Regions from separate parts of the Streptomyces sp. NPDC004667 genome, predicted to be linked through region 1. Evidence: riboswitches for the same ligand, from Rfam matches in the RefSeq annotation. Region 1 holds a riboswitch; the other holds the start of a gene.

Region 1 (4,979 bases):
CTCCCGGGCCCGCGAGGCCTGGCGCAACGCGCTGCTGGAGCGGGGCATCATGCCGTTCCTGCGCGACGCGCTCGCCGACCCAAGCGCCGGAACCGGCTACCCCGTGCCCCGCACGCCCGGGGCCGGGCGCATCCCCAACCTGGGATACACCCGGCCCGACTTCACCAGCCCGGGACCCCGCTCACAGGGTCCCCGGCCCGGCTACACGCCGCCGGACTTCACCAGCCCCGACTTCGGCGGCCCGGAGCACGAGCCGGAGTAGACCGGCTCCGGAGAACCGCACCCGCCGATGTTTCACGTGAAACCACGCGCCGGACGCCAGGTGCCGGCAACGGGTATCCGACGGCGGGCGCGCCCGGCTACCCCGCGGCCCGGTCGTGCAGCGCCCGTCGCCGCTGAGAGGCGTCCGCCAGCGCCGGAGCACGCCAGACACCGTCCGGGTGGTAGAGGTTCACGCCCGGTGCGACGATCTCGTCGATCCGGTCCAGCACCGCGTCGTCGAGCACCAGACCGGCCCCCTTCACCAGGGACTCCATCTGTTCCATGGTCCGCGGACCGATGATCACCGAGGTGACCGCGGGGTGCGCGACGGGGAAGGCGACCGCCAGCTCCGGCAGGGTGCAGCCGATCTCCTCGGCCAGCGCGACGAGCTGCTCCACGGCCTCCAGCTTGGCGACGTTGACGGGAATCGCCGGATCGAAGCGCGCCGGGTTCAGCGCCGCCCGCCCCGAGGTCAGGTCGACGGGCCGGCCCAGCCGTTGCTTCCCGCTCAGGAAGCCCGAGGCCAGCGGACTCCAGGTCAGCACGCCCATCCCGTAGCGACGGGCGACCGGCAGGACGTCGGCCTCGATCCCCCGCGCCAGGATCGAGTACGGCGGCTGCTCGGTCCGGAAGCGGTGCAGCGCCCGCCGCTCGGCGACGTGATGGGCCTCGACCAGTTCCTCGGCGGGGAAGGTCGAACACCCGAAGGAGCGGATCTTCCCCGCCGTGACGAGGTCGCCGAGGACGGACAGCGTCTCCTCGACATCGGTCGTGTGGTCCGGGCGGTGCACCTGGTAGAGGTCGATCCAGTCGGTGTCCAGCCGCCGCAGGCTGTCCTCCACGGCACGGACGATCCAACGCCGTGAATTGCCGCTGCGGTTGCGCCCCTCTCCCATCTGGAAGTGGACCTTCGTGGCGAGCACGACGTCGTCGCGCCGCCCCTTGAGCGCCTTGCCGACGATCACCTCGGACTCTCCGGCGGAGTACATGTCCGCGGTGTCGACGAAGTTGATGCCCAGGTCGAGCGCGGCGTGGATGATCCGCCCGCACTCCTCGTGATCGGGGTTCCCCACGGCCCCGAACATCATCGTTCCGAGGCAGTGCGCACTCACCTCGATGCCGGTCCCACCCAGATTTCGGTATCGCATGGTCATGCGCCCGCACTCTAGGAGTTGGAGCGCACTTCAAGGCAAGACCATTCCGCCGGTCAACCGCACACGGCTTTCCGGTCACCCCCGCTCCCGGTCCCGCCGGACCGGGACGGGACGGGCCCGCGACTCCCCCCATGGGTCGCGGGTCCGTCGACGTCCGGGGTGCCCCGGGTCAGTCCGCCAGGGGGAGGTAGACCCGGTTGCCGGCGGCGGCGAACTCGGCGGACTTCTCCGCCATGCCCGCCTGGATCTCCTCGGCCTTCAGGTCACCGCCGTGCTCGCGGCGGATGTCCTGGGAGATCTTCATGGAACAGAACTTCGGACCGCACATGGAGCAGAAGTGCGCGGTCTTCGCGGGCTCGGCCGGAAGGGTCTCGTCGTGGAACTCGCGGGCCGTGTCCGGGTCGAGGGCCAGGTTGAACTGGTCCTCCCAGCGGAACTCGAACCGCGCGTCCGACAGGGCGTCGTCCCATTCCTGGGCGCCCGGGTGGCCCTTGGCCAGGTCCGCGGCGTGAGCGGCGATCTTGTAGGTGATCACACCGGTCTTCACGTCGTCCCGGTTCGGGAGGCCCAGGTGCTCCTTGGGCGTGACGTAGCAGAGCATCGCGGTGCCCCACCAAGCGATCATCGCGGCGCCGATGCCCGAGGTGATGTGGTCGTACGCGGGCGCGACGTCCGTGGTCAGCGGGCCGAGCGTGTAGAACGGCGCCTCCTCGCAGATCTCCTGCTGGAGGTCGATGTTCTCCTTGATCTTGTGCATCGGGACGTGGCCCGGGCCCTCGATCATGGTCTGCACGTTGTGCCGCTTGGCGATCGTGTTCAGCTCGCCCAGCGTCTTCAGCTCGGCGAACTGCGCCGCGTCGTTGGCGTCCGCGATCGAGCCGGGACGCAGACCGTCGCCCAGCGAGTACGTGACGTCGTACGTCGCGAGGATCTCGCAGAGCTCCTCGAAGTTCGTGTAGAGGAAGTTCTCCTTGTGGTGCGCCAGGCACCACGCGGCCATGATCGAGCCACCGCGCGAGACGATGCCGGTCTTGCGACGGGCGGTCAGCGGCACGTAGGGCAGCAGCACGCCGGCGTGGACCGTCATGTAGTCGACGCCCTGCTCGGCCTGCTCGATGACCGTGTCCTTGTAGATCTCCCAGGTCAGGTCCTCGGCACGGCCGTCGACCTTCTCCAGCGCCTGGTAGAGCGGCACGGTCCCGATCGGGACGGGGGAGTTGCGCAGGACCCACTCGCGCGTGGTGTGGATGTTGCGGCCGGTCGAGAGGTCCATGACCGTGTCGGCGCCCCACTTGGTCGCCCAGGTCATCTTGTCGACCTCCTCCTCGATGGAGGAGGTGACCGCGGAGTTGCCGATGTTGGCGTTGACCTTCACCAGGAACCGCTTGCCGATGATCATCGGCTCGATCTCCGGGTGGTTCACGTTGGCCGGAAGCACGGCACGACCTGCTGCGATCTCCTCGCGGACGACCTCGGGGGAGACGTTCTCGCGGATCGCGACGTACTCCATCTCCGGGGTGATCTCGCCCCGGCGGGCGTACGCGAGCTGGGTGACGGCGGCGCCGCCACGGCCGCGGCGGGGCTGGCGGGGCCGGCCCGGGAAGACGGCGTCGAGGTTCTTGAGTCCGCCGCGCGGCGAGGTGTGCTTGATGCCGTCGTCCTCGGGGCGCACGGGACGTCCCGCGTACTCCTCGGTGTCGCCGCGGCCGATGATCCAGTTCTCGCGCAGGGGCGGCAGGCCCCGGCGCACGTCGGTCTCGATCTGCGGGTCGGTGTACGGCCCGGACGTGTCGTAGAGCGTGACGTCCTTGCCGTTGGTGAGGTGGACCTGGCGGACCGGCACCCGGATGTCCGGGCGGGAGCCCGCCAGGTATCCCTTGTGCCAGCCGGGCTGGCGCTCGGTCTGGCCGTCGGCGTCCTGGCTGACGGCAGGCGTGCGTGCGTCCTGAATGGTCATGAGACCTGATCTCCCTACGCCGGCATTACCCGGTAACAGGTTCGGCGGTCGACGCAGCCTCTTCCCGTACGCATTTTCATGCGCGTACGGTGATCAGCGCCCTCTCAGCCCGGTGCTCCGAGCTCCCGCGTTGTGCAAAGTAGCCCCCACGCTAGCGTCATCTGTGGCGTGCTGAACAGTGGGCCCCCTCATCTCTTGCGATGATCTGCCGGTGACGTCCTTGCCGCAGCCCCCCACCACGCCCACGGACCCCCACGGCCACACCGGTCACGAACATGCCTCCCACGGGCATGCGACCGGCGCCTCCCACGGCGGCCACGGTCACAGCCATGGACACGGGCCGGCGGCACCGGTCTCCAAGCACCTGCGCAAGGTGATCGCCGCCGTGCTGATCCCCTTCGCCGCAGCCGTCTTCGTCGGCATGGCCGTGCTCTGGCCGGGCGGGGCCCCCGCCCACCAGCGCACCGGAGTCGGCTTCGACCGCCAGACCCAACAAGGCATGGTCGTTGCCTTGGCAAAGGTCGACTGCAAATCAGTGAACGCCTCGCAGGTGCCGCCCACCGGCGACACCTCCACCCCCGAGGGCCGCGAGGCCCAGGCCGCGCAGACCGGGGAGTGCAAGAAGGCGACGGTCGAGGTCGCCAGTGGACCGGACAAGGGCCGGGCGTTCTTCGAGATCGTCCAGCCCGGCGCCCCGCGGCAGTTGGAGAAGGGCCAGGAGGTGGTGGTCGCGTACGCCCCGGACGCGCCGCGGGACCTCCAGTACTCCGTCGTCGACGTGAACCGCAAGCTGCCCCTGGCCCTACTGGCCGGGATCTTCGCACTCGCGGTCGTGGTGGTCGGGCGGATGCGCGGGGTGTTCGCGCTGGTCGCCCTGGTGGTGAGCTTCGCGATCCTGACGCTGTTCATCCTGCCGGCGATCCTCCAGGGCTCGAACCCCCTGCTCGTCGCCGTCATCGGAGCCAGCGCGATCATGCTGATCGCCCTCTACATGTGCCACGGCCTGACGGCGAGGACCTCGGTAGCCGTCCTCGGCACCCTCGCCTCGCTGCTGCTGATCGGGCTGCTGGGCTCGCTCTTCATCGACTGGGCCTTCCTGAGCGGCAACACGGACGACAACACCGGGCTGATCCACGGCCTCTACCCGCACATCGACATGAGCGGTTTGCTGCTCGCGGGCGTGATCATCGGCTCGCTCGGCGTCCTCGACGACGTGACCGTGACGCAGACCTCGGCAGTCTGGGAACTCCACCAGGCCGACCCGGGTATGGGCCCGCGCGGCCTGTACCGGGCGGCCATCCGGATCGGCCGCGACCACATCGCCTCGGTCGTCAACACCCTGGTGCTGGCCTACGCGGGCGCCGCACTGCCCCTGCTGCTGCTGTTCTCGATCGCGAACAGCAGCATGGGATCGGTGGCCAACAGCGAGCTGGTCGCGGAGGAGATCGTCCGCACCCTCGTGGGCTCCATCGGGCTCGTGGCCTCCGTCCCCGTCACCACCGCGCTCGCCGCCCTGGTGGTTTCCGCCGACCGGACGGGCTCGCCGGCCGCCGCCGTGGTCCCGCAGCCCGCCCGCGGCGGCCGGGGGCGTCGGCGCAAGCGCTGAG
Region 2 (4,979 bases), on a different contig from region 1:
TACTACGGTGCCATCACGCCCATCAACCAGCTTGCCTCCTTCGCGGTTCCCGAGCCGCGCATGGCGATCGTGACGCCGTTCGACGCGTCCGCGCTGCGCAACATCGAGCAGGCGATCCGCGACTCCGACCTCGGTGTCAACCCGAGCAACGACGGCCGCATCATCCGGGTGACCTTCCCGGAGCTCACCGGTGAGCGCCGCAAGGAGTACATCAAGGTCGCGCGCACCAAGGCCGAGGACTCCAAGGTCTCCATCCGTTCCGTGCGCCGCAAGGCCAAGGACGCCCTCGACAAGCTCGTCAAGGACAAGGAAGCCGGCGAGGACGAGGTGCGCCGCGCGGAGAAGGAGCTCGACGACACCACCGCGAAGTACGTCGCGCAGGTGGACGAGCTGCTCAAGCACAAGGAATCCGAGCTGCTCGAGGTCTGATGAACGACTCTCCCTGGGCCGCCGAGCCGGTGGCGGCGGGTCCCGCATACGATGCGCTGGTGGGCCCGCAGACTCGGCCCATGTCCATCGTGCCCGATGCCGCCGGCCGTGATTTCGACGACCGGGAAGCACGCGATCGGGGGGCCGCCGCCTTCGGCGGCCCCCCGTTCCGCGCCGAGACGCCGCCGCAGGAGCCCATGCCCAGCCCCCCGCCTCCGCCTTCGCAGGTACCGCAGGACGCCTCCCCGCCGCCGCAGAAGAAGCGCGCGGGGCGGGATCTGCGTGCCGCCATAGGGGTCGGCGTCGGCCTCGGCGCGGTGATCTTCGCTTCGCTGTTCATCGTCAAGGCCGTCTTCGTCGGTGTGATCGTCGTCGCCGTCGTCGTCGGCCTGTGGGAGCTCACCTCCCGGCTCCAGGAGAAGAAGGGCATCAAGGCCCCGCTCGTCCCGCTCGCGGTCGGCGGCGCGGCCATGGTGATCGCCGGATACGTCCGGGGGGCCGAGGGCGCCTGGGTGGCCATGGCGCTCACGGCGCTGGCCGTGCTCGTCTGGCGGATGACCGAAGCGCCCGAGGACTACCTCAAGGACGTCACGGCGGGCGTCTTCGCGGCGTTCTACGTGCCCTTCCTGGCCACGTTCGTCGCGATGCTGCTCACCGCCGACGACGGTCCCCAGCGGGTGGTGACCTTCCTGGTCCTGACGGTGGTCAGCGACACGGGGGCCTACGCGGTCGGCTGGCGCTTCGGCAAGACCAAGCTCGCCCCGCGCATCAGCCCCGGCAAGACCCGCGAGGGACTCTTCGGGGCGGTGGCCTTCGCGATGGCGGCCGGCGCGCTGTGCATGGAGTTCCTGGTCGACGGCGGCGCCTGGTGGCAGGGCCTGGTGCTGGGCCTGGCTGTCGCGGTCAGCGCCACCCTGGGTGACCTGGGCGAGTCGATGATCAAGCGCGACCTGGGCATCAAGGACATGGGCACCCTGCTCCCGGGCCACGGCGGCATCATGGACCGGCTCGACTCGCTGCTGCCGACCGCTCCGGTCGTCTGGCTGCTGCTGGCGGCCTTCGTGGGCACGGGCTGACCTGCGAAAAAGCCGGGCGATACGCCGGGCGGTTACTCTTGGAAGGCGCGCTGCTTCTGCGGCGCGCCTTTCGTCTTACAAGGAGTACCCGCCATGGCCCGCCCCGTTCCGGGAGAGCTCACCTTCGTCGCCCCTCGTGGGGCCAAGAAGCCGCCCCGGCACCTCGCCGACCTGACCCCGGCCGAGCGCCGGGAGGCCGTGGCCGCGATCGGTGAGAAGCCGTTCCGGGCCAAGCAGCTCTCCCAGCACTACTTCGCCCGCTACGCGCACGACCCGGCCGAGTGGACCGACATCCCCGCCGCGTCGCGCGAGAAGCTCCAGCAGGAGCTGCTGCCGGAGCTGATGAACGTCGTCCGGCACATCAGCTGCGACGACGACACCACCCGCAAGACCCTGTGGAAGCTGCACGACGGCACGCTCGTCGAGTCCGTGCTGATGCGCTACCCCGACCGGGTGACCATGTGCATCTCCTCGCAGGCCGGCTGCGGCATGAACTGCCCGTTCTGCGCCACCGGCCAGGCGGGCCTGGACCGCAACCTGTCCACGGCCGAGATCGTGCACCAGATCGTCGACGGCATGCGCGCGCTGCGCGACGGCGAGGTCCCCGGTGGCCCGGCCCGGCTCTCCAACATCGTCTTCATGGGCATGGGCGAGCCGCTGGCCAACTACAAGCGGGTCGTCGGCGCCATCCGCCGCCTCACCGACCCGGAGCCCGACGGCCTGGGCCTGTCGCAGCGCGGCATCACCGTCTCCACCGTCGGCCTGGTCCCGGCCATGCTGCGCTTCGCCGACGAGGGCTTCAAGTGCCGCCTCGCCGTCTCGCTGCACGCGCCGGACGACGAGCTGCGCGACACCCTGGTCCCGGTGAACACCCGCTGGAAGGTCCGCGAGGTCCTCGACGCGGCCTGGGAGTACGCCGAGAAGTCCGGCCGGCGCATCTCCATCGAGTACGCGCTGATCCGCGACATCAACGACCAGGCCTGGCGCGGTGACCTCCTCGGCCGCCTGCTCAAGGGCAAGCGCGTGCACGTCAACCTGATCCCGCTGAACCCGACCCCGGGCTCGAAGTGGACCGCGTCGCGTCCCGAGGACGAGAAGGCCTTCGTCGAGGCCATCGCCCGGCACGGCGTGCCCGTGACCGTACGCGACACCCGTGGCCAGGAGATCGACGGCGCGTGCGGCCAGCTGGCCGCCTCCGAGCGCTAGGTTCCGGCCGCGACCGCCCGTAATCGGCCACGAGGTACCCTGTGGCCGGACAACTTCATCATTCCGACAGGGGAGCGCCACAGCGCTGAGAGTGCGGTAACCGTCATCCGCAGACCCTCTGAACCTCGCCCCGGTCATTCGGGGTAGGAAGTTCGGTCATCACTCAAGCTGTTGCGCCCTGCCCGGCGTCCGCTCCCACAGAGCGCCGGGCAGGGCCGCGTCTTCTCCTGGACATCCCAGGAGGAATTCACCAGTGAGCACCACCAAGAAGATCGCGGGCGCGGCGCTCGTGGCCGCGCTGGGCGTCGGCACGCTCAGCGCCTGCGGCGGCGACGCCAAGGACAAGCCGGCGGGCGCGAGCGACGCCCCGAAGTCCAAGACGATCACCCTCGTCTCCCACGACTCCTTCAACGTGACCGACACGGTCCTCAAGGAGTTCGAGCAGCAGAGCGGCTACACCGTCAAGGTCCTGAAGTCCGGCGACGCGGGCGCCGCCCTGAACCAGGAGATCCTCACCAAGGGCTCCCCGCGCGGCGACGTCTTCTTCGGCGTCGACAACACGCTCCTCTCGCGCGCCCTCGACAACGGGATATTCACCCCGTACCAGGCCAAGGGCCTGGACCAGGTCAAGCCGGAGTTCGTGCTCGACCAGCAGCACCGTGTCACCCCGGTCGACTCGGGTGACATCTGCGTCAACTACGACAAGGCCTACTTCGCCGACAAGAAGATCGCCCCGCCGCAGACGCTGGACGACCTGACCAAGCCGGAGTACAAGAACCTGCTGGTCACCGAGAACGCCGCGACCTCCTCGCCCGGCCTCGGCTTCCTCCTCGCCTCCGTCGGCAAGTACGGCGAGGACGGCTGGAAGGACTACTGGAGCAAGCTCAAGGCCAACGGCGTCGAGGTCGTCGACGGCTGGGAGCAGGCCTACAACGAGCGCTTCTCCGGCTCCGCGGGCGGCAAGAAGGCCAAGGGCGACCGTCCGCTGGTCGTCTCCTACGCCTCCAGCCCGCCGGTCGAGGTCCTCTACGGCGAGCCGCAGCCGGCCGAGGCCCCCACGGGCGTGGCCACCGGCACCTGCTTCCGCCAGGTCGAGTTCGCGGGCCTGCTCAAGGGCGCGAAGAACGAGGAGGGCGGCAAGGCGCTCATCGACTTCCTGGTGGGCAAGAAGTTCCAGGAGGACATGCCGCTCCAGATGTTCGTGAACCCGGTGATCAAGGACGCGAAGCTGCCGGAGGTGTTCACGAAGCACGGCGTGGTCGTCGAGAAGCCGGAGACGGTCGCCCCCGACGCCATCGCCAAGAACCGTGACCAGTGGGTCAAGGCATGGTCCTCGCTCGTCGTGAAGTAGTGCGGGACGCCTCCCCGAAGGAGGGCGGGCGCGCCACCGCCGTCAGGTTCGCCCTGATGGCGGTGCCGCTCGCCTTCTTCGGGCTGTTCTTCGCCTATCCCGTCGCCGCGATTGTGGGGCGCGGGCTGAAGACGGACGAGGGCTGGCAGTTCGGGCGCGTCGGCGAGGTCCTGGCCAGGCCCGACATCGCGGGCGTCCTGTGGTTCACCACGTGGCAGGCGTTCGCCTCCACCGTCCTCACCCTGCTCATCGCCCTTCCCGCCGCGTACGTCTTCGCGCGCTTCGAGTTCCCCGGCAAACAGCTGCTGCGGGCGCTGGTCACCGTGCCGTTCGTGCTGCCCACCGTGGTGGTCGGATCGGCCTTCCTGGCGTTGGTGGGGCGGGGCGGACTGCTCGACGAACTGTGGGGCGTCCGGCTGGACACCACCGTCTGGGCGATCCTGCTCGCCCACGTCTTCTTCAACTACGCCGTCGTCGTCCGGACGGTCGGCGGGCTGTGGGCCCAGCTGGACCCGCGCCAGGAGGAGGCCGCCCGGGTCCTGGGCGCGGGACGGTTCGCCGCCTGGCGGCGGGTGACGCTGCCCGCGCTGGGCCCGGCGGTGGCCGCGGCTTCGCTGATGGTGTTCCTGTTCACCTTCACCTCCTTCGGCGTCGTGCAGATCCTGGGCGGGCCCGCGTACTCCACGCTGGAGGTGGAGGTCTACCGGCAGACCGCGCAGCTCCTGGACCTGCCGACGGCCGCGGTGCTGACGATGGTCCAGTTCGCCGCCGTCGGCCTGATCCTCGCCGTGCACGCCCGGACCGTGCGCCGGCGCGAGGGCGCACTGCGGCTCGTGGACCCGGCGCACACCGCGCACCGCCCGCGCGGCTGGGCCCAGCGGAGCCTCCTCGGCGGGGTGCTGCTGACCGTGGCGCTG

Evidence for each region. A riboswitch is a leader RNA that binds a small molecule or an ion and turns the genes downstream of it on or off. The one in region 1 is predicted to bind thiamine pyrophosphate.
Region 2: linked by a shared signal. The riboswitch ahead of ABZW32_RS25900 (thiamine ABC transporter substrate-binding protein) and the one ahead of thiC (phosphomethylpyrimidine synthase ThiC) in region 1 are both predicted to bind thiamine pyrophosphate.

Annotation. Positions count from the first base shown of each region.
Region 1 is NZ_JBEXKC010000008.1:118,744-123,722, forward strand. It holds gene ABZW32_RS06985 (hypothetical protein) at 1-262, shown strand, start outside; gene ABZW32_RS06990 (aldo/keto reductase) at 360-1,409, opposite strand; gene thiC (phosphomethylpyrimidine synthase ThiC) at 1,585-3,372, opposite strand; TPP riboswitch at 3,367-3,511, opposite strand; gene ABZW32_RS07000 (YibE/F family protein) at 3,584-4,978, shown strand.
Region 2 is NZ_JBEXKC010000052.1:34,918-39,896, forward strand. It holds gene frr (ribosome recycling factor) at 1-429, shown strand, start outside; gene ABZW32_RS25890 (phosphatidate cytidylyltransferase) at 429-1,505, shown strand; gene rlmN (23S rRNA (adenine(2503)-C(2))-methyltransferase RlmN) at 1,599-2,711, shown strand; TPP riboswitch at 2,770-2,879, shown strand; gene ABZW32_RS25900 (thiamine ABC transporter substrate-binding protein) at 2,965-4,062, shown strand; gene ABZW32_RS25905 (iron ABC transporter permease) at 4,119-4,979, shown strand, end outside.